DNA from 3 places in the Streptomyces sp. NPDC056373 genome. Region 2 is predicted to be linked to each of the others. Evidence: riboswitches for the same ligand, from Rfam matches in the RefSeq annotation. Region 2 holds a riboswitch; each other region holds the start of a gene.
What was found. Region 2 has a riboswitch for thiamine pyrophosphate ahead of thiC (phosphomethylpyrimidine synthase ThiC). Riboswitches for the same ligand answer to the same signal wherever they lie in the genome.
Positions count from the first base shown of each region.

Region 1 (9,642 bases), on a different contig from region 2:
GCTGACAGTCGTCAGCGACACCGGGGCGTACGCCGTCGGCTGGCGGTTCGGCCGGCACAAGCTCGCCCCGCGCATCAGCCCCGGCAAGACCCGTGAGGGGCTGCTCGGCGCGGTCTCCTTCGCCATGGTCGCGGGGGCGCTGTGCATGCAGTTCCTCATCGACGACGGTGCCTGGTGGCAGGGACTGGTGCTGGGCTTCGCGGTCGCGGTCACCGCCACGCTGGGCGACCTCGGCGAGTCCATGATCAAGCGGGACCTCGGCATCAAGGACATGGGCACGCTGCTGCCGGGGCACGGCGGCATCATGGACCGGCTCGACTCGCTGCTGCCCACGGCTCCGGTGGTGTGGCTGCTGCTCGTGCTGTTCGTCGGGTCCGGCTGAGGCGTACTGCCGAGGCGTACTTCTGTCAGCGAGCCCCCGTCCTTGCGGTCGGGGGCTCGCTGCCGTCTCGGGGAGACGTCCGGGGGCCTGGAGTGGGACGATTCAGATGTATCTCCCAAGGAGGTCATCATGGCCATCATCCGAGAGAGCGTCGACGTCGAGCGCCGTCCGGAGGAGGTCTACGACTACGTCATGGACGCCCGTCGCATGCCGGAATGGCAGCTGAGCGCCGTCTCCGCGGAGCGCCTCGACGAGGGGCCCGTCGGTATCGGCTCGAAGGTCCGGGTGACCCGGCACGTCGGCCGTCGCGTCATGCCGATGACCATGGAGGTCACCGAGTACGACCCGCCGCACAGCTGGGGCATGCGCGGTGTCGACGGCCCTGTCCGGGCGCAGGTGCACGGTGAGGTCGAGCCCTACGACGAGGGCCGCCGCTCACACGTCACGATCGACATCGACTTCGAGGGCCACGGCATGGGAAAGGTCCTGGTCCCCCTCGTCGTACGCCCCCAGGTCCGCAAGGAACTCCCACGCAACGAGCAACTGCTCAAGGACCGGCTGGAGCAGGCGGCCGAGTAGGGTGCCCCCGCGGCGGCTCGGTTCAGCGCCGCCGGGGGAACTTCCAGCCGTTCTGCCGCAGCTGGAAGAGGACGAACGCGCCGCACAGCGCCCACACCGCGAGAAAGGCCCACTTGAACCACGGGGGGCCCTGCCATTTGTCCGCCAGCTGCACCGGTGCCGCGTAGAAGGACGTCATTGCTCGCGCGTGCCCGCAGGCTCGGACGGGAACACTCGGTTCCGCGGGGCTGGAGTGAGACCGGACGACAGGGGGAGCGCGTGGAGATCACCGAGCGGGAGCCGTCCGGTCCTTGGGAAGGCATGCTGGCCGCTCCGGTCCGTGGCAGTGACGTCGGTGTTCTGGTCCTCGCCGGATCCAGCGGACGCGTCGAGCGGGAGCGCGCGTGCATCCTTGCCCGGCAGGGCTTCACGGCCTTGGCGATCCGGTGGTTCGGAGGCCCCGGGCAATCCCCGGGGATCTGTGAGGTTCCCCTGGAGACCTTCACCGCCGCAGTCGGCTTGCTGCGACGGGGCGGAGCGCGGCGCATCGGTGTCCTCGGCGTCTCCAAGGGGGCCGAGGCGGCCCTGCTCACGGCGGTGCACGATCCCCGCGTGGACGTGGCCGTCGCGCTGTCGCCCACGTCCCGGGTGTGGTGCAACATCGGCGCAGGCCGTGACGGGGAGCACCGCCCGTACCGCTCGTCCTGGACCTGGCAGGAGCGGCCGCTCCCGTTCGCGCCCCTGGACGAGTCCTGGGCTCCCGCGCAACCGGGCAGCGGGCCTGTGGCCATCCGTGGTTGGTACGAACAGAGCGAGCGGGCCTTCGGCCGCTCGCTGCCGGATACGGAGATCCCCGTGGAGACGGCCAGAGCCGATCTTCTCCTGGTTGCGGGCGGCGATGACGCGATGTGGCCGTCGCTTCCCTTCGCTGAACAGCTGGTCCGGCGTCGGCGCGGGGCAGGGCGGACGGTGCGGCTGATCGCCCGCGACGACGCCGGCCACCGGCCACGTTTTCCCGGCGAGAGCCCGGCGCCGGCGTCCACCCACTTCGCGTACGGGGGCACCGCCGAAGCCGACGCACTCCTGGGCGAGGCTGCCTGGCCCCACATCCTCGACCTGCTCGGCAGCGACGGTCCCGGCCGACCGGCAACGGCCGACGCGGGACTCAGGTCTCCGGACAGACGCTAGTCATCCCCGCCGTCGGACTGGGTGCGGGAACTCCGGCTCGTGCTGCGGGCCAGTTCGCTGCCGAGCAGCGTCACCTTGGCCACCCCGCGTGCCCAGCGGGGGGCGTCGCCCCGGGCCGCCCAGAAGACGCAGACGCAGCCGCCGATGAGGAGCAGAACGACTACCGACAGTATGAGCACGAGCATGCTCGCCCCCCGCTTGTTGTGATGGTCCGCCCCATCATGTCAGGGGCACCTCACCTTCAGCTGCTCTCCAGGGCCACGGCTGCGCAGCCGGGCTCGCAGGAGCGGCTGGCGCGTCATCCGACGTCCGTCGGGTCGGGTGGCCGCTGGGCCCGCGCACGGCGCGGGTGCCACTGAACGCTCAGGTCCGGGAGCGGGGCGGGAAGGAGCGTGATCACGCGAACGGTGAGAGGCCCTTGCTCTCCAGATGGGCGAGCAACGAGTCCAGGCATGCATCTGGCGTGGCCAAGTCGGCACGGAAGAACGAGTCCTCGTCGAGCGGCCCACCGCTGACGATGACCATCCATGCCGCCCGTCGCTCGGCCATGCGGTCACCGTCGACCTTGAAGACGGTCGTGACGCCTTGCTCGGCCAGCCACTCCATCAGTTCGAGCATGTCCACTCGCACCCCTCCCGCAGCGATCATCCCATCGCCATGACGCGCGCCCCGGGCCGTCCCTGCGCCGTTCGAGGGCGGCCACCGCTGCAGCCGACCCCACAGGTGACCGCCCCCACCCCACTCCGGCCCGGATGGCCGGAGTTGATCTGCGACACTGGTACGGCCATGCCTAAGCCCGGAGAACTCACATTCGTCGCCCCCCGCGGAGCCAAGAAGCCGCCGCGGCATCTCGCCGATCTCACTCCTGCCGAGCGCAAGGAGGCCGTTGCCGCGGTCGGGGAGAAGCCGTTTCGTGCCAAGCAGCTCTCGCAGCACTACTTCGCGCGGTACGCGCATGACCCGGAGCAGTGGACGGACATTCCTGCCGGTGCCCGGGGGCGGCTGCAGGAAGCCCTGCTGCCCGAGCTGATGACCGTCGTGCGGCATCTGTCGACCGACCAGGGCACCACCCGCAAGACCCTGTGGCGGCTGTTCGACGGGACGCTCGTCGAGTCCGTGCTGATGCGCTACCCGGACCGCGTGACCATGTGCATCAGCTCGCAGGCCGGATGCGGCATGAACTGCCCGTTCTGTGCGACCGGGCAGGCGGGACTGGACCGGAATCTGTCCACCGCCGAGATCGTGCACCAGATCGTCGACGGTATGCGGGCGCTGCGGGACGGGGAGGTCCCCGGAGGCCCGGCGCGGCTCAGCAACATCGTCTTCATGGGCATGGGCGAGCCGCTCGCCAACTACAACCGGGTCGCCGGCGCCATCCGGCGGCTCACCGACCCCGAGCCCGACGGTGTGGGCCTCTCGCAGCGCGGCATCACCGTGTCGACGGTCGGGCTCGTCCCGGCCATCCACCGGTTCTCCGACGAGGGCTTCAAGTGCCGCCTCGCCATCTCGCTGCACGCGCCCGACGACGAGCTGCGCGACACCCTCGTGCCGGTGAACACCCGCTGGAAGGTCCGCGAGGTGCTGGACGCCGGCTTCGAGTACAGCGCCAAGTCGGGGCGGCGGCTGTCCATCGAGTACGCGCTGATCCGGGACATCAACGACCAGGCCTGGCGTGGTGACAGGCTCGGCCGGATGCTCAAGGGCCGGCCCGTGCACGTCAACCTCATCCCGCTGAACCCGACACCCGGGTCGAAGTGGACAGCCTCCCGGCCCGAGGACGAGAAGGCCTTTGTGGAGGCCATCGCCGCCCATGGTGTGCCGGTGACGATCCGGGACACCCGTGGTCAGGAGATCGACGGGGCATGTGGTCAGCTCGCCGCCACCGAACGGTAGTCTGACCGTCGTAAGTACATCTGCATATTCCGACAGGGGAGCGCCACAGCGCTGAGAGTGCGGCACACGGCCGCAGACCCTCCGAACCTCGCCCAGGTCATTCTGGGTAGGGAGATCGGTCACCACTCGAGCTGTTGCGCCCTGCCCGGGATCCCCAGAAGTCCCGGGCAGGGCCGCGTCTTCTCCTGGTCACCCCAGGAGGAATTCAGTGAGCAACAACAAGAAGCGACTGACGGCCGTCGTCGTCGGGCTCGGCATGGCCGGCACGCTCGCCGCGTGCGGCTCGTCCGACAGCGGCCAGGGGTCCGGCGACTCCAAGACGGTGACGCTCGTCAGCCACGACTCGTGGGCCGCGTCCAAGGACGTCATCGCGGCCTTCGAGAAGCAGTCCGGCTACAAGGTCGCCGTCCTGAAGGACGGCGACGCCGGGCAGGCCGTCAACAAGGCCATCCTCACCAAGGACAACCCGCAGGGCGACGTCTTCTTCGGCGTCGACAACACCCTGCTGTCCCGCGCCCTCGACAACGGCCTGTTCCAGTCGTACGAGACGAAGGGGTCCGGGCAGATCGAGGCCGAGTACCGGGTCGACCAGGACAAGCACCGGGTCACCCCCGTCGACACCGGCGACATCTGCGTCAACTACGACAAGAAGTACTTCGCCGACCACAAGCTGCAGCCGCCGCGGAGCTTCGGCGATCTCGTCAAGCCGCAGTACAAGAACCTGCTCGTCACCGAGAACGCCTCCGCCTCCTCGCCCGGCCTCGGCTTCCTGCTCGGCACCGCCGCCGCGTACGGCGACGGGGGCTGGGAGGGCTACTGGAAGAAGCTCAAGGCCAACGGCGTCAAGGTCGTCGACGGCTGGGAGCAGGCCTACAACGAGGAGTTCTCGGGGTCGGCCGGCGGCAAGAAGGCCAAGGGCGACCGGCCGCTCGTCGTGTCGTACGCCTCCTCGCCGCCCGCCGAGGTCGTCTACGCCGACCCCAAGCCGAGCACCGCCCCGACCGGCGTCGCCGAAGGCACCTGCTTCCGGCAGGTCGAGTACGCCGGGCTGCTCGCCAACGCCAAGAACACCAAGGGTGGCAAGGCGTTCCTGGACTTCCTCATCAGCAAGAGGTTCCAGGAGGACATGCCGCTCAACATGTTCGTGTACCCGGTGACCGAGGGCGCCAAGGTGCCGCCGGAGTTCGTGAAGTACGGGCCGCAGGCGAAGGACCCGGAGACCATGGACCCGGCGAAGATCGCCGACCACCGTGACCAGTGGGTCAAGTCGTGGACCTCACTCGTACTGAAGTAGCCGCCCGCAAGCGGGGCGCGGCGGCGCGGTTCGGTCTGCTGGCCGTGCCCGTCGCGTTCTTCGCGGTCTTCTTCGCCTACCCCGTCGCCGCGATCGTCGCGCGTGGCCTCAAGACCGGCGGGGCCTGGCACCTCGGGCGGATCGGGGAGGTGCTGGCGCAGTCCGACGTCCGGCACGTCCTGTGGTTCACCACCTGGCAGGCGGCGGTCTCCACCGCGCTCACGCTGCTCGTCGCGCTTCCTGGCGCGTACGTCTTCGCGCGCTTCGACTTCCCGGGCAAGCAGGTCCTGCGGGCGGTCGTGACCGTGCCGTTCGTGCTGCCGACGGTCGTCGTCGGTACGGCGTTCCTCGCGCTGGTCGGCCGGGGCGGGCTGCTCGACGAGCTGTGGGGCGTACGGCTGGACACCACCGTGTGGGCGATCCTGCTCGCGCACGTCTTCTTCAACTACGCGGTCGTCGTCCGGACGGTCGGCGGGCTCTGGGCGCAGCTCGACCCGCGGCAGGAAGAGGCCGCGCGGGTGCTCGGGGCGTCGCCGCCGAAGGCCTGGCGGCAGGTCACACTGCCCGCGCTCGCCCCCGCCGTGGCCGCCGCCACGCTGATGGTCTTCCTGTTCACCTTCACCTCCTTCGGTGTAGTGCAGATCCTCGGCGGGCCCACCTTCTCCACCCTGGAGGTGGAGATCTACCGGCAGACCTCGGAGATCTTCGACCTGTCGACCGCGGCCGTGCTGACGCTGATCCAGTTCGTCGCGGTGGGCGCGATCCTCGCCCTGCACGCCTGGACCGTGCGGCGGCGCGAGACCGCGCTGCGGCTGGTGGACGCCTCCCTGACCGCGCGCCGGCCGCGCGGCGCCGGGGAGTGGGCGCTGCTCGGCGGGGTACTTCTCACCGTGGCCGTGCTGCTCGTGCTGCCGCTGGCCGTGCTGGTCCAGCGCTCCCTGGGTGCGCCCGGCTTCGGCTACTACCGGGCGCTGACCCGCGAGGACGGGGGAGTGTTCCTGGTCCCGCCGATCGAGGCGATCGGCAACTCCCTGTCGTACGCCGTCGCCGCCACGCTGATCGCCGTGGTCATCGGCGGGCTCGCCGCGGTCGCGCTCACCCGCCGGGACGCCGGTCGGTTCGTGCGCGGCTTCGACGCGCTGCTGATGCTGCCGCTCGGGGTGTCCGCGGTGACCGTCGGCTTCGGGTTCCTGATCTCCCTCGACGAGCCGCCGCTGGATCTGCGGTCCTCGTGGATCCTCGTGCCGCTCGCACAGGCACTGGTCGGGGTGCCGTTCGTGGTCCGGACCATGCTGCCCGTGCTGCGGGCCGTGGACGTGCGGCTGCGGGAGGCGGCCTCGGTGCTCGGGGCCTCGCCCTGGCGGGTGTGGCGGGAGGTCGACCTGCCGATGGTGCGGCGGGCGCTGCTCATCGCGGCCGGGTTCGCCTTCGCCGTGTCCCTGGGGGAGTTCGGGGCGACGGTGTTCATCGCACGGCCCGACCGGCCGACGCTCCCGGTGGCCGTGGCGCGTTTGCTGGGCCGGCCGGGGGACCTCAACTACGGGCAGGCGATGGCCCTCTCGACGATTCTGATGGTGGTGTGCGCCGTGGCCCTGCTGGTGCTGGAGAAGCTCCGCTCGGACCGGACGGGGGAGTTCTAGATGCTGCTCAGCCTGGAGGGCGCGACGGTCCGTTTCGGCGGACGCGCCGTGCTGGACGCCGTCGACCTGGAGGTCGCCGAGCACGAGATCGTGTGCGTGCTCGGGCCCAGCGGCAGCGGCAAGTCGACGCTGCTGCGGGCGGTGGCCGGGTTGCAGCCCCTCGACTCCGGGCGGGTGGTGCTCGACGGCCGTGACCGGGCGGGCGTGCCCGCGCACCGGCGGGGCGTCGGCCTGATGTTCCAGGACCATCAGCTGTTCCCGCAGCGGGACGTTGCCGGGAACGTGGCGTTCGGACTGCGGATGCGTGGTGAGCCCAAGCGGCGACAGGCCGAGCGCGTCCAGGAGTTGCTGGACCTCGTGGGGCTGCCGGGCGCGGGCCGCCGGGCCGTCGCCGCGCTGTCCGGCGGGGAGCAGCAGCGGGTGGCGCTGGCCCGGGCCCTCGCGCCGAGCCCCCGGCTGCTGATGCTGGACGAACCGCTGGGGCAGCTCGACCGGTCGCTGCGGGAGCGGCTGGTCGTCGAACTGAAGGAACTGTTCGGCCGGTTGGGTACGACCGTGCTCGCCGTGACGCACGACCAGGGGGAGGCCTTCGCGCTGGCCGACCGGGTCGTCGTGATGCGGGACGGGCGGATCGCCCAGTCCGGCACGCCCCTCGAGGTGTGGCAGCGGCCCGCCGATGCCTTCGTCGCCCGCTTCCTCGGTTTCGAGAACGTGGTCGAGGCGACCGTCGGGACGGAGGCGGCGGACACGCCCTGGGGCAAGGTACCGGTGCCGGTGGGCGCCCCGCAGGGCACCCGCACCCTGCTGGTGCGGCCCGCCGGGGTACGCCTGGTGACCGCCGACACCGGCCTTCGCTGCACGGTGACCGCGCGCACCTTCAAAGGCACCCATGTCGCCCTCCACCTCCAGCCGCAGGACGCCCCGCGCCTGGAGGCGGCGTGCCCGCTGCGGGCGGCACCGGGAGTGGGGGACGAGGTCGGCGTGGACTTCGACGCGGCCGAAATCGTGGTGCTCGACTGATCGTCCCCGGCCCGGGGCGCGGGGCACGACGCCACTCACGCACGAGAGCTACTGCGACGAGATCGCCCACCAGGCAGCCCTGTTGAGGTCGGTGGTCACCTCCGGCACCGACCTGTCCGCGACGGTGCCGACCTGACGTGCAGCGCACGGTGCCGCACGACAGGGCGAGGGAACTGCGCGGTGCCGGTCGCAGAGCGGGCGACGTTCGGGTGAGACGGGACGTGGCCCGCCCCCGGGTCGGGGGACGGGCCACGTCGCGGTCTGCGCGGGCCTCAGCTGTCGCTGTTCGCTCCGCGGCGGCGCATGCCGAAGAACACCGCACCGCCACCGACGACGACCAGGGCCGCCGCGATGCCGGCGATGAGGCCGGTGTTGGAGTCGGCGCCGGTCTCGGCGAGGTTGGAGTCACCGGCCGGGGCGGGCGCGTTGCCCGCCGGTGAGCTGCTCTGGCTCTCCGAGGGCTCCGGAGCCGGGCTCTCGCTCTCCTCGGCGGGCTTGGACGGGGACGCCGACGGGGTCGGGGTCGGGGTCGCCGGGGGAGTCGAAGCCGGGGGCTCCTCCTCCTTCTTGCAGGCCGTGGCCGGGGTGACGAGGTTCGGCTTGATGTCCTCGTCGACGTAGGAGGACGCCTTGACGTGGATGCGGTACTCGGCGTTCGCCTTCCAGTCGTCGGCGAAGGTGATGGTGGTGCCTTCGCGCGAGCCCTTGACGACCTGCTCGCCGACCTTCTTCGCGTCGGCGCCGTTGTTCTGCAGGTAGACGGTGACCGTCGCCGGGATGCCGGCGGGGTCCACGTCGGTGACCGTGATGACGCCCTTGTCGCCGTCGCACTTCGCCTCGGCGGAGAACTCGCTGATGTTGCAGGCGAGCGCGTTGCCGGCGGTGCCGAGCGCGAGCGCGGCCGAGGCGGAGACGATGCCGAGGATGCGCACGGCGCGTGCGCGGCGGGATACGGACAGAACTGCCACGTTTGTCCTTACAAGATTGCAGATGCGGGGGGCTGAGGCAGTGTTGACTGGGCATCAGCACTACCGTGAGGCTCACAGGTCTATAAGCGGCGCATAAGTAGTGTCAACGCATATGCAGCCTGCAAGCACTTGCTTTGCCTTCTTATTAACCGCCGAGACGTTTCAACGCCTCGGGCGCCTCCTCGATCCGCTCGACCAGCGCGATCCGCGCCTCCATCGCGCGCTCCCCGGCCAGCGACCGGAGCAGCGGCCACGCGGGCAGCCTCTCCGTCCAGTGCACCCGGTTCACCAGCACCATCGGCGTGGGTTCGCCGCGCGACTCGTAGTAGTTGGGCGTCGCGTTGTCAAAGATCTCCTGCACGGTCCCGGCGGCGCCCGGCAGGAAGACCACACCCGCGTTGGACCGGGCCAGCAGGCCGTCCTCGCGGGTGGCGTTGGAGAAGTACTTGGCGATGTGGGAGGCGAAGGCGTTCGGCGGCTCGTGGCCGTAGAACCAGGTCGGGATGCCGACCGAACGGCCGCCCTGCGGCCAGCGGGTGCGTATCTCGAAGGCGGCTGCGGCCCACTGGGTGATCGAAGGGGTGAAGTGCGGTGCCTTGCCCAGCAGTTCCAGCGACTCGGTGAGCATCTCGTCGTCGAAGGGGGCGGCGTACGCGCCGAGGTTGGCCGCCTCCATGGCGCCCGGGCCGCCACCGGTGG
Region 1 covers NZ_JBHJPX010000002.1:116,361-126,002, reverse strand. Annotated here, with positions in the region: gene ACFCXS_RS04505 (phosphatidate cytidylyltransferase) at 1-382, shown strand, start outside; gene ACFCXS_RS04500 (SRPBCC family protein) at 512-961, shown strand; gene ACFCXS_RS04495 (hypothetical protein) at 984-1,139, opposite strand; gene ACFCXS_RS04490 (acyl-CoA thioester hydrolase/BAAT C-terminal domain-containing protein) at 1,220-2,128, shown strand; gene ACFCXS_RS04485 (hypothetical protein) at 2,125-2,313, opposite strand; gene ACFCXS_RS04480 (hypothetical protein) at 2,525-2,746, opposite strand; gene rlmN (23S rRNA (adenine(2503)-C(2))-methyltransferase RlmN) at 2,915-4,021, shown strand; TPP riboswitch at 4,046-4,152, shown strand; gene ACFCXS_RS04470 (thiamine ABC transporter substrate binding subunit) at 4,278-5,315, shown strand; gene ACFCXS_RS04465 (ABC transporter permease) at 5,291-6,955, shown strand; gene ACFCXS_RS04460 (ABC transporter ATP-binding protein) at 6,956-7,975, shown strand; gene ACFCXS_RS04455 (LAETG motif-containing sortase-dependent surface protein) at 8,248-8,943, opposite strand; gene ACFCXS_RS04450 (LOG family protein) at 9,089-9,642, opposite strand, start outside.
Region 1: another riboswitch for thiamine pyrophosphate. It lies ahead of ACFCXS_RS04470 (thiamine ABC transporter substrate binding subunit); the one in region 2 lies ahead of thiC (phosphomethylpyrimidine synthase ThiC).

Region 2 (9,642 bases):
CTCACTCCCCGCACACCAGGCCGACCGGCTGCTGCCCGCGGCCCGGCAGTTGCAGGCCGGGATGGGGCAGTTGCTCGGCTCACTCGCGCTCTCTATCAGTATGTGAAAACTCACTCCTTGTGATCTGCTGTGTACGTTCAGCAAGATTCCACCAAGTGTCAGAGGTTCGTTCCCGGCCAGTAACGGCGATTGACGGGGTTATCGATGCGCGAGTCCGTACAAGCAGAGGTCATGATGAGCTTTCTCGTGTCCGAGGAGCTCTCCTTCCGCATTCCGGTGGAGCTGCGCTATGAGTCCAGTGATCCCTATGCCGTCCGGCTGACGTTCCACTTGCCCGGTGACGCCCCGGTGACGTGGGCTTTCGGACGGGAGTTGCTGATCGACGGGGTCGGCCGGCCGTGCGGGGAGGGCGATGTGCGCGTCACGCCTGTCGAACCCGACGCCTTGGGCGAGGTGTTGATCCGGCTTCAGGTGGGCAGTGACCAGGCGTTGTTCCGTTCGTCCACGGCACCGCTCGTCGCTTTCCTCGACCGTACGGACAAGCTGGTGCCGCTGGGCCAGGAGGGCTCGCTCGCCGACTTCGACGCCCACCTCGACGAGGCCTTGGACCGCATCCTCGCCGAGCAGAGTGCGGGCTGAGACATGGCCCGGCGGCACGGTGGAGTAACGCTTCACCGGACGCCGCCGAGCTGCGCAGGAACGCTTCTTCCTGCGATCGTCCTACGATCTTTCCTCCGGCCCGGCGCGACGCTCCGGGCTCTCACCGCGTCAGCGCTTGCGGCGCCTGCCCCTCCCCCCGCGGACCGGGACCGCGGAGGCCTCCGGGGCGGGTTCCGAGCCGGGGCGGTCGGCCGAGACCACCAGCGCCGCCAGGGCGGTGGTGACCGGCACCGAGGCGACCAGGCCGATCGAACCGACCAGCGTACGCACGATCTCCTCCGCGACCAGCTCGCTGTTGGCGACGGTTCCCACGCTGCTCTGCGCGATGGAGAACAGCAGCAGCAGGGGCAGCGCGGCACCCGCGTAGGCGAGGACGAGCGTGTTGACGACCGAGGCGATGTGGTCGCGGCCGATCCTGATGCCCGCGCGGTAGAGGCCCCGCCAGCCCATCGCCGGGTTGGCCTCGTGCAGTTCCCAGACCGCCGAGGTCTGCGTGACCGTCACGTCGTCGAGTACGCCGAGCGAGCCGATGATGACACCGGCCAGCAGCAGACCGCTCATGTCGATCGTCGGGTAGAGGCCGTGGATCAGGCCGGTGTTGTCGTCCGTGTTCCCGGTCAGGGCGGCCCAGTCGATGAAGACCGAGCCGAGGACGCCGATCAGCAGCAGTGAGATGAGGGTGCCGAGCACCGCCACGGACGTCCGGGCGGACAGGCCGTGACACAGGTACAGGGCGATGAGCATGATGGCGCTCGCTCCGACCACCGCCACGACCAGCGGGTTGGAGCCCTGCAGGATCGCGGGCAGGATGAAGAAGTTCAGCACCATGAAACTGATGGCCAGGGCGACCAGCGCCATGACACCCCGCATCCGCCCCACGACCACCACGGCCACGGCGAAGATGCCCGCGAGCAGCGCCATGGGCAGACGGCGGTTGATGTCGGTGACCGAGTACTGCAGGTCCTTCGGCGCCGACGGCTCGTAGGCGACCACGACCTCCTGGCCCTCGTGCAGCTGGCGTGACTGATCGGGCTGGACGATCTCGGTGAACGTACGGCCCTTGTCGTCGCCGCTGTCGACCCGGATCGTCGCCCGCTTGCAGGTGCCCTTCTCCTCCTGCACCGCGGAGGAGCCCTCCGCCGTGGAGGTGTCACCGGTGGGCGGTACGCCCGAAGCACCGGCCGCCTTGCAGCTCACCTCGACCACCTTGGTGACGGTGGCGTCCTGCGTCTGCCGGTCGAAACCGACGCCGGTGCGCTGGTGTTCCGGAGCGCCGCCCGGCCACAGCACGGCGAGACCGACCAGCACGGCAGCGGCGAACGGGATCAGGATCGCCGCGATGACCTTGCGCAGATGCAGCGAGACAGGCGTGGCCGGACCGTGGCTGTGTGAATGCCCGTGCCCGCCACCCGAGCCGGAGCCGTGGCCGTGACCGTCACCACCGCCGTGACCGTGGCTGTGCCCGTCGTCGCCCTGACCGTGGTCGTGCCCGTAGCCACCGCCCTGTCCATGACTCTGTCCGCTGCCGTGACCGGGGCCGTCTCCACCGCCTCCGCCGTGACCGCCTCCGCCGTGACCGCCTCCGCCGTGACCGCCTCCGCCGTGACCGCCACCTCCAGCGGGTCCTGATCCGTACCCACCATCGGTGCCCTGTCCGGGGCCCGGCCCGTACCCACCGCGGCCCCCAGGCCCGAACCCCGTGTCCTGCCCAGGCCCGAACCCCGCGTCCTGTCCGTACCCGAGCTCAGGGCCCTGCCCCCGGGCCGACCCTTGCCCCATGGCCCCTCCCCGCCCGGCCCCGGCGGCGAAATCACGGCCGTCACCACGGCCGTTGCCGGTTCCGGCGCCGGAACCGCGGCGCGGCTCGGGCGGTGGGAAGGAGGGGCGCTGAGTCGTGGTCACCGCCCGATCATCGCAAGAACGAGGGGGGCCCTCTGTTCACCGCGCCAGAATTGCCGCTAGCGTGGGGGCACCTTTTGTACACGCGGGAGCTCGGAGCACCGGGCTGAGAGGGCGCTGACCTCCGTCGCGGCGATGTTTCACATGAAACATCGCCGGAGTCGAGTGATGTTTCACACGAAGCATCGCCGGACGGAAATCGCTGCGTCGACCGCCGAACCTGTTACCGGGTAATGCCGGCGTAGGGAGTAGGTCTCATGACCCACAAGGACGCACGCACGCCTGCCTCCGTTCAGGACGAGACGTCCGAGGAGGCCGGGAAGTCCATCGGTTGGCACAAGGCGTACATCGAGGGCACCCGCCCCGATCTGCGCGTGCCGGTCCGTCAGGTGCACCTCACCAACGGCCAGGCGGTCACGCTGTACGACACGTCGGGCCCCTACACCGATCCACTCGTCGACACCGACGTCCGTAGGGGTTTGTCGCCGCTGCGCGAGAACTGGATCATCGGCCGCGGCGACACCGAGGAGTACGCGGGCCGCCCCGTCCGCCCCGAGGACGACGGCATCAAGCACACCTCGCCCCGTGGCGGTCTCCGCAACCTGGACGCGGTCTTCCCCGGCCGGCCCCGCCAGCCGCGCCGCGGCAGGGGCGGAGAGGCGGTCACCCAACTCGCGTACGCCCGCCGCGGTGAGATCACACCCGAGATGGAGTACGTGGCCATCCGGGAGAACGTCTCGCCCGAGGTGGTCCGCGACGAGATCGCCGCAGGTCGGGCTGTGCTGCCGGCCAACGTCAACCACCCGGAGATCGAGCCGATGATCATCGGCAAGCGATTCCTGGTGAAGGTCAACGCCAACATCGGCAACTCGGCGGTGACCTCCTCCATCGAGGAGGAGGTCGAGAAGATGACCTGGGCGACCCGTTGGGGCGCCGACACGGTCATGGACCTGTCCACCGGCCGCAACATCCACACCACGCGTGAGTGGGTGCTGCGCAACTCCCCCGTGCCCATCGGCACCGTGCCGCTCTACCAGGCCCTGGAAAAGGTCGACGGCCGTGCCGAGGAGCTGACCTGGGAGATCTACAAGGACACGGTCATCGAACAGGCCGAGCAGGGCGTGGACTACATGACGGTCCACGCGGGTGTGCGGCTGCCGTACGTGCCGCTCACGGCGAACCGCAAAACCGGCATCGTCTCCCGGGGCGGCTCGATCATGGCTGCGTGGTGCCTCGCGCACCACAAGGAGTCGTTCCTGTACGAGAACTTCGAGGAACTCTGCGAGATCCTCGCCGCATACGACGTCACCTACTCGCTCGGGGACGGCCTCAGGCCCGGATCGATCGCGGACGCCAACGACGAGGCACAGTTCGCGGAGTTGCGCACGCTCGGGGAACTCAACCGGATCGCGAAGCGTTTCAACGTTCAGACCATGATCGAGGGCCCGGGCCACGTCCCGATGCACAAGATCAAGGAGAACATCGACCTTCAGCAGGAGATCTGCGATGAAGCTCCGTTCTATACGCTCGGCCCGCTGACCACGGACGTCGCTCCGGCGTACGACCACATCACCTCCGGCATCGGCGCCGCGATGATCGCCTGGTGGGGCACGGCGATGCTGTGCTACGTCACGCCCAAGGAGCACTTGGGCCTGCCGAACCGTGACGACGTCAAGACCGGCGTGATCACGTACAAGATCGCCGCCCACGCAGCGGACCTCGCCAAGGGCCACCCGGGTGCGCAGGAGTGGGACGACGCCCTGTCGGACGCTCGTTTCGAGTTCCGGTGGGAGGACCAGTTCAACCTGGCCCTCGACCCGGACACGGCACGGGAGTTCCACGACGAGACCCTGCCCGCCGAGCCGGCCAAGACGGCCCACTTCTGCTCGATGTGCGGTCCCAAGTTCTGCAGCATGAAGATCTCGCAGGACATCCGCCGGGAACACGGCGGCACACGGGCCGAGGTCGAGGAGGGCATGGCCCTGAAGTCGAAGGAGTTCGCGGCGAGCGGGAACCGCGTGTACCTGCCCATCGCGGACTGACCGCCGCGCACAGGCCCGGAACCGACGCGCCACGCACAGGCCCGGGGCCGACGGGCCCCGGCCTGTGGGAGGTGCCGTGTCAGGAGCTGCCCGTGGTCTCTGAGCCCGTGGAAGGCGCGGCGCCGGCCACGGGCTCCGACGGGTTACTCCGGCTGGTGCTCCGGTCCTCCGAAGTCCGGGCTCGTGTAGTCCGGGCTGCTGAAGCTGGGGCGTGAGCCGCGGTCGCCGTCGTCCGGGCTCGTGAACCCCGGGCGGTCGTAGCCGAGGTGCGGCATGCGGCTGACCGGAGTGGACGAGGACGTGTGGTGCAGCGCGGCGGCCGCGCCGGGGTCGGCGAGTGCCTCCCGCAGGAAAGGCAGGATGCCGCGTTCCAGCAGTGCCTCGTGCCAGGCGTCCTTGGCCTGGGCCACCTCGCCCTGCAGTTCGCCGTACGGCCCGCCCTCGGCCGTGGGCTTGTTGCGCAGAGCGGTGAGCAGCAGCCCCACCGCGGCGACGAGGATCGCGACCGCGGTCACGGCACCGAACACCCAGCCCGTGGTGAGCATGGTCCGGGCGAACCCCTGCTCGGGGTCGAGCATCCGCAGGATGTAGCCGACGAGCAGGAAGATCGCCGCTGCGGTACCGGCCAGCACGGGTGCGAGGACGGCGACGACGGCGACGGCGCCCGCGCCGGTGGTCTCGGCGACCCCTCCGACGGTGGCGGCGAGCCCCGACGCGCCCGATCCCGGCTCGGAGGAGTTGGAGCCGCGCACGGCCGGTGAGGCGGCCGAGGCCGGCTGACGCAGTTCGTCGCGAACCTTGACGTAGTGCTGGTACTCGGTCGAGGCGGCCGCGGTGATCAGCGCGGTGGCGCTCAGCGCCATGGTGCGCAGCTGTTCGGGGTTGAGCCGCTGTCCGACAGCGGCCAGTTCCGGACGGTGTGGTGCGGAGCGCAGCGCCTCATCGAGGATCCGCTCGTATTCCTGGCGGTCCTCGCTCAGCAGGTGCTGCGGAACGCTGTTCATGTGCATCCCCCGATGCTCCGTAGGGCTTGGGGCTCGGCATGCTGACGAGCCGTCGGGCAGAAACGGAGGGGAGCCTGCTACGGATAAGCCGATGGTAGAGCGGTGACGGTACGCGGTGACAGGGGGTTTACCGAAATTGACCCCTCACCGGCCCGGTCCTCCGACCGGGTACGCCTGCCCGGTGAACGTTCACGTATCCAGCGGCAGTTGCTGGACCAGCAGCTTTCCGGCCATGGTCACGCCGCCGTCCATCGCGATGGCGAGCCCGTCGGCGTAGACGTGCGGTCCCTCGATCACGGGGTCGCCGTTGTCCTCGTCGTCCTCGGAGCCGACCTCGCCCAGCAGATAGGGGATCGGGCTGTGCCCGTGAACGATGCGGCTGCCCCCGTACGTATCGAGCAGGGAGCGTACGGCGTCCGCACCGCCCTCGTCGCGGAAGGAGAACCGCTTGGTGAACTTGCGGAACAGGTCCCAGACCTCGTCCGCGTCGTTGCGGGTGATCGTCTCGCGGACGGTGTCGTTGACCTCTTCGATGGAGCGGCCGTAGTCGAGATAGGCGGTGGTGTCGGAGTGGACGAGCAGGTGGCCGTCGACCTCTTCGATGGCGTCCAGGCGGGACATCCACTGCAGGTGGTGGTCCTGGAGGCGGTCCATGTCGGTCTTCTGGCCGCCGTTGAGCAGCCAGGCCGCCTGGAAGGTGGCGGTGCCCGCGCCGGAGTTGACGGGGGTGTCGCCGAACCGCTTCGCACCCAGCAGGAGCAGCTCGTGGTTGCCCATGAGGGCCTTGCAGTAGCCACCGGCCGCTGCGGCCTCGGCGGACAGCCGCATCACCAGGTCGATGACGCCGATGCCGTCCGGGCCGCGGTCGGTGAAGTCGCCGAGGAACCACAGCCGGGCGGTGCCCGCGCACCAGTTTCCGGCGGCGTCGAGCAGGCCCTTGTCCTGGAGGGCCGACACCAGCTGGTCGAGGTAGCCGTGCACGTCACCCACGACGTACAGCGGGCCCTGCCCGGTGGTGGACTGCGGGGCGGCGGTCTCGGGATCCACGGTCACCTGGACAGTGTCACCCCGGTTGACGACGGGGAGGTCGCGCTGCGTCGGCGTGTACCCCTCGGGATAGGTCTCCTCCGGCGGCGGGGCGACCTCGCCGGGGTGGACGCTGTGAACGTACGGACCGGCCTCGTGGACGTACGCGGGCACCCGGAAGTCGCGCAACGTCGCCGTCCGCTCCACCTCGGGTCCCTGACCGGCCCCCTGAGTCATCGACCCCTCCACCATCGCGCCGCGTTGCACCGCATCGGACTGCCTGGTCGTAGCGGCCCGCGGGTGTCGTGGGCCCATCATAGGAATGCGGATCGCGCCATGTGATGACCCAGGGGTGGTGAATCAGAGCAAGAGTCCAGTTCACCGCGGCTTTCGCCCCGATTGGGCCGGGCTTTGACCACCGTGTGACCGCCCGCGCTCTTCTTCTCTTCGCGAGAACGATCCCTTCTCTCCGGGGGACCGGCCCTGTTTCTCCCCAGGAGTGCGATCTTCCCCTTGCCCGGTGCGGGTCTAGGCGCCCTCGGGTGACCGCGGAGGGCTGACCGTCGTGCGCGGCGGGCGTCGCTGGGACGAGGTGCGCACGATCAGCTCCGTCGGTATCACCTGCTCCACCGGGTGGTCGGATGCCACTCCCTCGATGGCGTCGATGAGGAGCTGCACCACCGCCGTGCCGATGCGGCGGGGTTTCAGGGAGAGGGTGGTGATGGGCGGCTCGGTGTTGGCGTACACCGTGGACTCGCTGCAGCAGACCAGCAGCAGGTCGTCGGGGACGCGCAGGCCGTAGCGGCGGGCGGCGGCGAGCAGGTCGGTGCCGTTCGGGTCGAACAGGCCGTAGACCGCGTCGGGCCGGTCGGGCCGGGCGAGGAGCCGGTCGGCGGCGACGGCGCCCGCGCACGGATCGTGCGCGGGATAGGCCTCGTACACGGGGTCCTGTCCGACCCGCTCGCACCAGCGCAGGTAGGCGGTGGTCGACAGGTGGGTGTAGGTGTCCGTCGTCGTGCCGGTCAGGAGGCCGATGCGGCGGGCGCCGGCGTCGGCCAGGTGGTCGAGGATGCCGAGGACGGCGGCCTCGTGGTCGTTGTCGACCCAGGCCGTGACCGGCAGCGCACCGGCCGGGCGGCCGTCGGAGACGACCGGCAGTCCCTGTCGGACCAGCTCGCTGACGACCGGGTCCTGGTCGGACGGATCGATGACGACCGTGCCGTCCAGGGCGACGTTGGACCACACGTCGTGGCGGGAGGTCGCGGGCAGGATGACGAGCGCGTAGCCACGGGCGAGCGCGGCGGAGGTGGCTGCCCTCGCCATCTCGGCGAAGTACGCGAACTCCGTGAAGGTGAAAGGTTCATCCCCGTATGTGGTGACGGTCAGGCCGATGAGGCCCGACTTGCCGGTACGGAGGGTCCGGGCGGCGGCCGAGGGCCGGTAGCCCAGGCGGTCGGCGACTTCCCGGACATGGCGCCGGGTGGCGTCCGGGAGCCGGCCCTTGCCGTTGAGGGCGTCGGAGACGGTCGTGATGGAGACTCCGGCGGCGGCGGCCACGTCTCTGATGCCGGCCCGGCCCGGCCGACTGCCTCGCCGTGAGGTTTCCGCGCGGCTCACCTGGTGCTTCCCTGCTGCTGTCATGGCGAGCCGATAGTAGGGCTCATGCGGCGGGGTAGTGCGGACGCATATGCACGCGTTGACAGGCACGTTTCTGCATGATCATTTAGCCTCAATTGCCTTGGAAACCATGAGTGTTGAGCGCTTTCTTGTCGGTACGTGTCTTGTCCGCGCGCACGGGCCTGCCAACTGCCCGAGGTTGCGAAGAGGTCTCAACTCACCTGCACGGGGGATGCGCGCCACGGCGTACACCACCGGCGCATAGATATATGTGCAGCGCGCCCCCGGATTCGTACGCCTTGATGCGGTGATGCCCCAGATGCCGATGGGACGGAGGAGGACGGGGCCGGCCGCTCGGCCGTGGCTATACGCAGCGGCGCCGAATCCTCATAAGGTGAGGAGTATTGGATGTCGGCGGCGGTCATGGGCCGCCGGTCTTCACGAGGAGGACTGCGGTGAGCGAGACGAGCCCCAAGCTGCGCGCCGAGCTGGAGGGGATCCCCACCTACAAGCCGGGCAAGCCCGCCGCGGCAGGTGGTCCGGTGGCCTACAAGCTGTCCTCCAACGAGAACCCCTACCCGCCGCTGCCGGGCGTGATGGAGAGCGTGACGGCGGCGGCCCGCAACTTCAACCGCTACCCGGACATGGCCTGCACAGCGCTGATGAACGAGTTGTCCGAGCGGTTCGGGGTGCCTCTGTCCCACCTGGCCACCGGCACCGGCTCGGTCGGTGTGGCCCAGCAGCTGATCCAGGCGACCTCGGGCCCCGGTGACGAGGTGATCTACGCCTGGCGCTCCTTCGAGGCCTACCCGATCATCACGCAGATCAGCGGCGCGACGTCGGTCCAGGTGCCGCTGACGCCCGGGGATGTGCACGACCTCGACGCGATGGCCGACGCGATCACCGATCGGACCCGGCTGATCTTCGTCTGCAACCCCAACAACCCGACGGGCACGGTGGTGCGGCGGGCGGAGCTGGAGCGCTTCCTCGACCGGGTCCCGCGCGATGTGCTGGTCGTCCTCGACGAGGCGTACCGGGAGTTCATCCGCGACTCCGAGGTGCCGGACGGCGTCGAGATCTACCGGAACCGGCCCAACGTCTGTGTCCTGCGGACCTTCTCCAAGGCGTACGGCCTCGCCGGCCTGCGCGTCGGTTTCGCCATCGCCCATGAGCCGGTGGCCGCGGCGCTGCGCAAGACGGCGGTGCCGTTCGGTGTGAGTCAGCTCGCGCAGGAGGCGGCGATCGCCTCGCTGCGGGCCGAGGACGAGCTGTTCGGCCGGGTCGGCTCGCTGGTGTGTGAGCGCACACGCGTGGTCGACGGACTGCGCTCGCAGGGCTGGACGGTGCCCGAGACCCAGGCCAACTTCGTGTGGCTGCGGCTGGCGGAGCGTACG
Region 2 covers NZ_JBHJPX010000012.1:232,780-242,421, forward strand. Annotated here, with positions in the region: gene ACFCXS_RS26240 (IclR family transcriptional regulator) at 1-106, shown strand, start outside; gene ACFCXS_RS26245 (SsgA family sporulation/cell division regulator) at 205-639, shown strand; gene ACFCXS_RS26250 (YibE/F family protein) at 769-2,562, opposite strand; TPP riboswitch at 2,635-2,824, shown strand; gene thiC (phosphomethylpyrimidine synthase ThiC) at 2,817-4,601, shown strand; gene ACFCXS_RS26260 (hypothetical protein) at 4,745-5,611, opposite strand; gene ACFCXS_RS26265 (metallophosphoesterase) at 5,795-6,883, opposite strand; gene ACFCXS_RS26270 (LacI family DNA-binding transcriptional regulator) at 7,160-8,272, opposite strand; gene hisC (histidinol-phosphate transaminase) at 8,704-9,642, shown strand, end outside.

Region 3 (9,642 bases), on a different contig from region 2:
GAGGAGCGCGGCTACCACAACATCGGCGATCCCTGGCAGGAACAGCGCTACTCATACCAGGAGCTGCCGGGGGACGGCCCCGGCCTCTGAGCCCCGGCCTCTGAGCCCCGGCCTCTGGGGCGTCAGCCGTCGCGCAGCTTCTTCAGCCGCTCCACGTCGGCCGCGTGCCCCTGCTTGCCGCCCGGCGTCTCGATGATCAGCGGCACGCCCGCGGTCGCGGGGTGCGTCATCAGCGCCCGGAACGGATCCTCGCCGATGTGGCCGACGCCGATGTTCTCGTGCCGGTCCTTGTGCGCGCCCACCACGTCCTTGGAGTCGTTGGCGTGGATCAGCTTCAGCCGGCCCTCGCCGACCGTGTCCACCAGCAGGTCCAGCGTCTGGTGCATACCGCTCGGACCGGTCAGGTCGTGCCCGGCGGCGTAGATGTGGCAGGTGTCCAGGCACACGCCGAGCTTCGGATGGGCGTCCAGCGCCTCGAAGTACGGGCCGAAGTCCCACGTCCGTGAGCACAGCGAGGCGCCCTGCCCGGCCGTCGACTCCAGCAGCAGGAGAGGGTCGTCGTCGTGGGTCAGCTCGTCCAGCAGCGGCAGCAGGTGTTCCCGCACCTGCTGCAGCGCCACCGACCGCTCCCGGCCGCCGGTCGCGCTGCCGGTGTGCACGACCACACCCAGCGCCCCGATCTCCCGCCCGCGCCGCAATGAGTGCCGCAGCGACTCCACCGACCGCTCCACGGTCGCCTCGGTGTGCGAACCGAAGTTGATCAGGTAGGGGGCGTGCACATAAGCCGGGATCGACTCTTCCGCGCACGCCGCGCGGAACGCCTCGTCCTGCTGGGGGTTCCCGGTCGGGGTGGCCCAGCCGCGGGGGTTGGCGACGAAGACCTGGACGGCCTCCGCCTGAAGATCACGGGCGTAGGACAGGCCGACGGAGTGGAGGCCACCGGCCACGGGGACATGGCCGCCCACGGGGTTGCGGGAGGGGCCGGACAGCTGACTGTTCACCCGTTCAGGGTGTCATGCGTCCGGCCCCGCCCCGCCCGCGGCCCTCACCTGATCTTGATGGTGATCGTCGAGCCCTTGGGCGCGGTCTCGCCGCCCTCGACGGACTGACCCTTGACGGTGTCCCCGAAGATGCCGAACAGCCCGCGGTCCTCGTCGACCTCGAACCCGGCGCCCTCCAGCGCCTGCTTGGCGTCGTCGACGCTGTCGCCGACCACGTCCGGGACCTCGATCATCTCGGGGCCCTTCGACAGCGTCAGCGTCACCGTGTCGCCCTCGGCCGCGGTGCCGGAGCCCGGTGACTGCCGGACCACCTGGCCCTTGTCGTACTCGGAGGAGGTGACCCGCTCGGTGGCGATCTTCACCTTGAGGCCGGCCTCCGTCAGCTCGGACCGCGCGCCGGCCTCGTCCGAGCCGGTGACGTCGGGGATGTCGATGGCGGCGCCCTTGCTGACGACCAGCGCGACGGCCGTGCCCGCGCGCACCTTCGTGCCGTCGGCAGGGCGTGCGGAGACCACCGAACCGCGCGGCACGTCCTCGTTGAACTCCCGGGTGACCATGCCCGGCGCCAGCCCGTCGTCCTTCAGCAGGTCCCGCGCCTCGCCGAGCTTCCGGCCCGCCAGGGCGGGCACCCGCACGGTCTCGGGGCCGTCGGAGACGGTGATGCCCACCGAGTCGTTGCCGCGGATGCGCGCCCCGGCCTTGGGATCGCTGCTGATGATCTGGCCGCGCTCCACGGTGTCGCTGTAGGCGTGCTCCACCTTGCCGAGCTCGAGACCGGCGTCCCGCAGCCGGTCCTCGGCCTGCTCCTGGGTCTTCGCCAGCAGCGGCGGGACCTCGGTGAACTGGCCGGAGTTGATGTACCAGACGCCGACACCGACGCCCAGGGCGAGCAGGACGGCGACGATGATCGCCGCCGGGCCGCGCAGGGGTCCCCGGCGCCGTCGGGTCGGTGGGGGCGGCGGCGGGGAGGCCAGGCGACTGGTGCGGTTGAGGGCGGCCCCGGAGGGCTCCTCGCCCTCGTCGGCCGGCAGCGGGCGGGGCGTGGTGAGGGCACGCGGGATCACGGTCGTCCGGTCGTCGCCGTTGTCGTGGTCCACGGCGAGCGCCTGCGGCGGCACCGCGTCCAGCTGCTCCTCGTCCAGCCGGCCGCGTCCGTCCCGGACCTGCGCGAGCAGCGCCACCGCGTCGTGCGGGCGGATGGCCGGGGTGCGGGCCGTCGCCGAGGCCACCATCGCGTCCAGCTCGTACGCCATGCCGGGCACGGCGGCCGAGGGCGGGGGCACGTCCTCGTGCAGGTGCTTGTAGAGGATCACGGCGGGGGAGTCCCCGTCGTGCGGCTTGTCGCCGGTCAGCATCTCGTACAGCATCACGCCGCACGCGTACACGTCGACGCGGGGATCGGCGGTGCCGTCCTCTATCTGCTCCGGGGCGAGGTACGAGACCGTTCCGAGCACGGTGCCGGTGGTGTTCGTCACCGTGTCCACGGCCCGGACCAGGCCGAAGTCGGCGACCTTGACCCGCCCGTCGTCCCCGATCAGCACGTTCTCGGGCTTCATGTCGCGGTGCACGAACCCGGCGCGGTGCGCCGCGCCCAGGGCGGCCAGCACCGGCTCCAGGATGTCCAGGGCCGCACGCGGCTGCAGGGCGCCGCGCTCGCGCAGCACGTCCCGCAGGGTGCAGCCCGCCACGTACTCCATCGCCAGGTACACGTACGAGCCGTCGGTGCCCTGGTCGAAGACCTGCACCACGTTCGGATGGGCCAGCCGGGCCACCGACTTCGCCTCGCGGATGAACCGCTCGACGAACGAGCCGTCGACCGCGAGCGAGGGGTGCATCACCTTGAGCGCGAGGACCCGGTCGAGCCGGGTGTCCACGGCCCGGTAGACCGTGGCCATCCCGCCGACCGCGATCCGCGCGTCGATGCGATACCGGCCGTCGAGCACCTGCCCGGCCAAGGGGTCCTGAAGGGTCGTGTCCACGCAGGCGAGTGTACGAGCCACGACCGACAGCCCCGTCCCCCCGGTTGTTTCCGGGGCGGGACTGCAGCCGACCTGTGACGTGTGGCCCCTACTGGAAAGCGGGACGCTCCGGGTCCAGCGCGGCCATGCCCTCCGTGGGCGACGACGCCTCGGCGAAATGCCGCCGGGGGATCCGTCCGGCCCGGTACGCCAGCCGCCCCGCCTCCACCGCATGCCGCATGGCGTCGGCCATCAGCACGGGTTCCTGCGCCCGTGTCACCGCCGAGGCGAGCATCACGCCCGCACATCCCAGCTCCATCGCCAGCGCCGCGTCCGACGCCGTTCCGGCGCCCGCGTCCAGGATCACCGGCACGCGCGCGTGCTCCACGATCAGCTGGAAGTTGTGCGGGTTGCGGATGCCGAGCCCGGAGCCGATCGGCGAGCCGAGCGGCATGATCGCCGCGCAGCCCGCGTCCTCCAGCTTCCGGGCCAGCACCGGGTCGTCGTTGGTGTACGGCAGCACCGTGAACCCGTCGTCGACCAGGGTCTCGGCCGCCTCCAGCGTCTCGATCGGGTCCGGCAGCAGCGTGCGCTCGTCGGCGATGACCTCCAGCTTGACCAGGTCGGTGCCGAGGGCCTCGCGCGCGAGGCGGGCCGTGAGGACGGCCTCGCCGGCGGTGAAGCAGCCCGCCGTGTTCGGCAGCACCCGGATGCCGAGCCTGTCCAGGACGGACAGCACCGAACCGTGCACCGAGGCGTTCACCCGGCGCATCGCGACGGTCGTCAGCTCCGTCCCCGAGGCGACGAGCGACCGCTCCAGCACGTCCAGGCTGGGTGCCCCGCCCGTGCCCATGATCAGACGGGACGTGAACGACGTACCACCGAGGGCGAACGGATCGTCGGCCATGGTCAGCCTCCCTGGACGGCGGTGAGGACTTCCACGCGGTCCCCCTCGGACAGGGGCGTGGCGGGCCACTGGGTGCGCGGTACGACGGTTTCGTTGAGGGCGGCGGCCACACCCGAGGGCGAGGCCGTGAGCGACCTCACGACGGTGTCCAGAGCTGTGCCGGGCCCGACGTCCCGGGGCTCGCCGTTGACGGAGATGTTCATGCGGGCTGCTCCGTGAGTGCGGTGGCGGGGCTGAAGCGTTTCGGGGTGAAGGGGCGGGCCTCCTCGGGGAGTTCGCCTGTCGCCAGGACGTGCGCCATGGCGTCACCGGTCACCGGTGTGAGCAGGACGCCGTTGCGGTAGTGCCCGGTGGCCAGCAGCAGCCCGTCCAGACCGGTGGGGCCGAGCAGCGGCGCGTTGTCGGGGGATCCGGGCCGCAGCCCGGCCCTGGTCTCGGTCAGCGGCAGCTCGGTGATGCCCGGGACCAGCTCGTGCGCGTCCCGCAGCAGCTCGTAGACGCCGCCCGCGGTCACGGTGGTGTCCCAGCCCAGCTCCTCGCTGGTCGCCCCGACGACGAGCTCGCCGCTCGCGCGCGGCACCAGGTAGACGTGGCTGCCGCGCACGACCGCGCGCACGGTCCGGCTCAGGAACGGCCCGTGCCGCTGCGGCATCGTCAGCCGCAGGACCTGGCCCTTCACCGGCCGCACCGGAGGCAGCAGGTCCTCCGGGACGCCCGCGAGCCGCCCGCTGAGACTGCCCCCGGCCAGTACCACCTGCCCGGCGGCCGCCTCGGTCCCGTCGGCCAGGACAGCACCCGTGGCCCGGTCCCGGGCGACGGTCAGCCGCTGCGCCCACGCCCGGTGGAAGACCACGCCCGCCCGCTCGCACGCGGCGAGAAGGGCCCCGGCCAGCCGCCGGGGGTCGATCTGGTGATCGCCGTCGACCCGCAGCCCGCCGCGCACGCCCGGCGCGAGCATCGGCTCCAGACGCCGGCACTCGCGCCCGGACAGCCACTGCGACTCCAGCCCCGACTGCTGCTGCAGGACGTGCAGTTCGCGCAGGTGGGTCCGGTCGTCGGCGTCAAGAGCCACGGCGAGCGTGCCGCAGCGGCGGTAGCCGAGGTCCTGGCCGGTCACGTCGGTGAGCTCGGCGGCGAAGTCCGGGTAGCGCCGCGCGGAGGCGAGGTTCAGGCCGAGCAGGGTCTGCTCGCCGTAGTGCAGCTCCGTGACGGCGGCCAGCATGCCGGCGGCCACCTGCGCGGCGCCGCCGCCCGGCTCGGGGTCCACGACGGCCGTGGCGAATCCGCGCTGCGCGGCCCGCCAGGCCGTGACCAGGCCGACGATCCCGCCCCCGACGACCAGGACGTCCGACGATACGGACGTGGATGTGCACGTAGGCGACATGGGCGTCCAGCCCCTCCCTTCGCCGGCATGACCCGGATCAGGTTCGTACGGTCGGAGGCCGCCAGCCTCCCTCTCAGCCCGGTGCGTCCGGGCTCCCGCGAGTGCTTTACGTTGGCCACCCTAGCCCGTTGTCCGGTCCCGCAGTAAGGGAGCCTCAGTCCATGGCCCGATCCCTCGACGGTCTCGTACTCGCTCCGGTCGCCGACCAGGCACCGGGCCAGGTGGGCACCCGTACCCGGTTCACGTACCACGAGCGGGAGGGCGAGATCTGGGCCGAGTACAGGGGTGGCGACGTCGTACGCGGGCACCTCGTGGGTACCCGGGAAGGTGACCGGCTGGACTTCCGGTACGTCCAGCTCAAGCGGGACGGGACCACTTCCTCGGGGCACTGCGTCTCGGCGGTGGTGGAGCTGCCCGACGGGCGGGTGCGGCTGGAGGAGACCTGGGAGTGGGAGTCCCAGCGGGGCAACGGCACGAGCGTTGTGGAGCAGGTCACGGTGCATGAGCACTGACTGACAAAACGTCAGGTGTCTATGGTGATCAGGTGAGCGAGCAGACGCAGCAACCAGGTCCGTCCGCGCCGCGGCGCGTCGTCGTGGCGGGCGCGGGCATGGCCGGGGTGCAGACCGCCGTCGCCCTGCGCGAGCAGGGCTTCACCGGCGACGTGATCCTCATCGGCGCCGAGCCCCACCAGCCCTACGACCGGCCCCCGTTGTCCAAAGCCGTCCTGCTCGGCAAGTCCGAGGGCTCCGCCTTCGACGTGGACTTCGAGGCCCTCGGCATCGAACTGCGGCTCGGCTGTGAGGTGCTGGGCCTGCGCCCCGCCGACCACGAGCTGGACACCGAGGACGGGCCCGTGCCGTACGACGTCCTCGTCGTCGCGACCGGCGCGGAACCCGTCCGGCTGCCCGGCACCGAGGGCGTGCCGGGAGTGCATCTGCTGCGCACCCTGGACGACGCCGAGCGGCTGCGGCCGGTGCTGGCCCGCCAGCACGACATCGTGGTCGTCGGCGCCGGCTGGATCGGCGCGGAGTTCGCCACCGCCGCGCGCGAGGCGGGCTGCGCGGTGACCGTCGTCGAGGCCGCCGAACGTCCGCTCGCCGGGGCGCTTCCCGCCGAGGTCGCCGCTGCCATGGCCGGCTGGTACGCCGACGCGGGCGCGGTTCTGCGGACGCACGCGCGCGTGGAGCGCGTCGAACCCGGTGTCGTCGTCCTCGACGACGGCTCATGGCTGCCCGCGGGCGCGGTGGTCGTCGGCATCGGCGCCCGCCCCGCCACGGCCTGGCTGGCCGGCTCCGGGATCGAGCTGGGCCCCCACGGCGAGATCGTGGCCGACGAGCACCTGCGCACGACCGTGCCGGACGTGTACACGGTCGGCGACTGCGCCTCCTTCCCCTCGGGGCGCTACGGCGAGCGCCTGCTGATCCACCACTGGGACAACGCCCTCCAGGGGCCGCGCACGGTCGCCGTGAACATCGTCGGCGTGGCCACCGGGGAACCGCCGGCGGTGTACGACCCGGTGCCGTACTTCTGGTCCGAGCAGTTCGGTCGGTTCGTCCAGTACGCCGGGCACCACGCCTCCGCGGACACCACCCTGTGGCGGGGCGACCCCTCCGGCCCGGCCTGGACGGTCTGCTGGCTGCGGGGCGAGCGGCTGGTCGCGCTGCTGGCGGTGGGCCGGCCCCGGGACCTGGCGCAGGGCCGCCGCCTGATCGAGTCCGGCGCCCCCATGAACCCGGTGCTGCTGGCGGATCCGGCCAGGCCCATGAAAGCGGCGACGGCCTGAGGGGCGGTTGCGGCAGTGGCGCCTGCCGTGCGGCGTCACCGGCGTGACCGGCCCCGGACGCCACCGCCCCGGTGAGGGCCTCGGAGCGGCGCTGCCGGGCGCGGCGCGCCCGCCCGGGTGGACGGGTCCGACTTCCGACTGTCAGTGGCAAATGGCAGGCTGGTTCCCGTGACCGAGATTGACGCAAAGATCGATGCTCTCGTCCCCGCCTGGCTCACCCTCCCCGACATCGCCGAACAGTTCGGCGTCGAGGTGACGCGTGTGCGGCAGCTGGTCAAGGAGGGCCAGCTCATCGCCGTACGCCGAGGTGAGAACCGCGCGCTGCACGTCCCTGCCGCCTTCATCGACGGGGACAAGGTCGTCAAGGGTCTGTCCGGGACCCTGACGCTCCTGCGGGACGACGGCTTCACGGACGAAGAGATGCTGGAGTGGCTCTTCACCCCGGACCCCAGCCTGCCCGGCACCCCCGCGCAGGCGCTCAGCGAGAACCGCGGCACGGAGGTGAAGCGCCGCGCCCAGGCGCTCGCGGTCTGACCCGGCCGCGACGGGACAACCGTCCGGTGCCGTGCGAGCGGGACCGGACCTGAACAACCGCCCGACGTGAGGGCCGTGACCCGAGGGATCACGGCCCGGGGATGGCCTGCGCCCTGTGGGACCACGAGCGTCTCCGGCACGGTCTGCGGACGTCCCGGGGTCGCTGCGGACCTGGCCGGCGCGGCCGCGAGCCTCGCGGCAGGCCGCGGATGTCACCCCATGGCTGCGCGGACTCGCCACCCCGGGTTCCGAACGTCATCGCCGGGGCTGCGGACGCCACCGGCACGGCCGGCAGGCTGCTGCGGGCCGGAGCGGGCGTAAGGTGCCCGAGGCGTTCGTGGCGGGGCAGGTGCGTCCCGCGCCGCCCGCCGCCCACGCGGGCCCACCCGCATGCCCACGCGGCCCGCCCGCCCACCACCGACACCCAGGGGGACACGCATGACCGGCACCGCCGCCGCCACCGCACGGGCCCAGCTCGCCGACGCCCGGGTCTACCTCTGCACCGACGCGCGCAAGCGGCAGGGCGACCTCGGGGACTTCCTCGACGCCGTGCTGACCGGCGGCGTCGACATCGTCCAGCTGCGGGACAAGGGCATGGAGGCCGCCGAGGAACTGGAGCACCTGGCCGTCTTCGCCGACGCCTGCGCCCGGCACGGCAAGCTGCTCGCGGTCAACGACCGTGCGGACGTCGCCCACGCCGCCGGCTCCGACGTCCTGCACCTCGGCCAGGGCGACCTCCCGGTCCCCGCGGCCCGCGCGCTCCTCGGCGACGACGTCCTGATCGGCCGTTCCACCCACGCCGAGTCCGAGGCCGCCGCGGCCGCCGTCCAGCAGGGCGTGGACTACTTCTGCACCGGCCCGTGCTGGCCGACGCCGACCAAGCCCGGCCGCCACGCGCCCGGCCTGGACCTCGTCCGCCACACCGCCGCCCTCGTCACCGACCGGCCCTGGTTCGCCATCGGCGGCATCGACCTCGGCAATCTCGACCAGGTCCTGGAGGCGGGCGCCCGGCGGGTCGTCGTCGTCCGGGCGATCACCGAGGCGGACGACCCCGGGGCCGCGGCGGCCGGGTTCGCGAAGCGGCTGCGGGAGGCGTAGTCCGTACGGCCTGTCCAAGGGATGGACAACAAGTGGACAATCAGGGCAAAAGCCGGCTCCCGGTTGGGGGACCGACCGCCCCTGGCTAACCTGCCGGTATGGCCCTCGGCACCGCATCCATCAGGTCGGACCACGCCCGCACCGTCCGCGACATGCTCGCGGCCGGCAAGACGACGTACTCCTTCGAGTTCTACGCCCCCAAGACCCCGAAGGGCGAGCGGAACCTGTGGAACGCGCTGCGCCGGGTCGAGGCCGTGGCGCCCGACTTCGTCTCCGTGACCTACGGCGCGGGCGGTTCCACCCGCGCGGGCACGGTCAAGGCGACCGAGGCGATCGCCTCCGACACCACCCTCACCCCGATCGCCCACCTCACCGCGGTCGACCACTCGGTGGCCGACCTGCGCAACATCATCGGCCAGTACGCCGACGCCGGGATCCGCAACATGCTCGCCCTGCGCGGTGACCCGCCCGGCGACCCGATGGGTGACTGGGTGCCGCATCCCCGGGGCCTTGCCTACGCCGCCGAACTCGTCGAGCTGATCAAGGCCTCCGGCGACTTCTGCGTCGGCGTCGCCGCCTTCCCGGCGATGCATCCCCGCTCGTGCGACTGGGACACCGACGTCCGTCACTTCGTCGACAAGTGCCGGGCGGGCGCGGACTACGCCATCACGCAGATGTTCTTCCAGCCCGAGGACTACCTCCGGCTGCGTGACCGGGTCTCGGCCGCCGGCTGCGACACCCCGATCATTCCCGAGGTCATGCCGATCGCGAGCGTGAAGACGCTGGAACGGATCGGATCCCTCACCAACGCCACGTTCCCGGACGCCCTGAAAGAGCGGATCCTCACAGCAAAAGACGATCCGGCCGCTGTACGCTCCATTGGGATCGAATTCGCCACGGAGTTCTGTGCGCGGCTGCTCGCCGAGGGCGTGCCCGGCTTGCACTTCATCACGCTCAACAACTCCACCGCGACA
Region 3 covers NZ_JBHJPX010000005.1:423,928-433,569, reverse strand. Annotated here, with positions in the region: gene ACFCXS_RS13405 (sulfite oxidase-like oxidoreductase) at 1-90, shown strand, start outside; gene ACFCXS_RS13400 (deoxyribonuclease IV) at 123-1,001, opposite strand; gene pknB (Stk1 family PASTA domain-containing Ser/Thr kinase) at 1,046-2,980, opposite strand; gene ACFCXS_RS13390 (thiazole synthase) at 3,069-3,866, opposite strand; gene thiS (sulfur carrier protein ThiS) at 3,869-4,069, opposite strand; gene thiO (glycine oxidase ThiO) at 4,066-5,250, opposite strand; TPP riboswitch at 5,248-5,359, opposite strand; gene ACFCXS_RS13375 (hypothetical protein) at 5,412-5,762, shown strand; gene ACFCXS_RS13370 (NAD(P)/FAD-dependent oxidoreductase) at 5,795-7,036, shown strand; gene ACFCXS_RS13365 (Rv2175c family DNA-binding protein) at 7,205-7,570, shown strand; gene thiE (thiamine phosphate synthase) at 8,009-8,668, shown strand; gene metF (methylenetetrahydrofolate reductase [NAD(P)H]) at 8,767-9,642, shown strand, end outside.
Region 3: another riboswitch for thiamine pyrophosphate. It lies ahead of thiO (glycine oxidase ThiO); the one in region 2 lies ahead of thiC (phosphomethylpyrimidine synthase ThiC).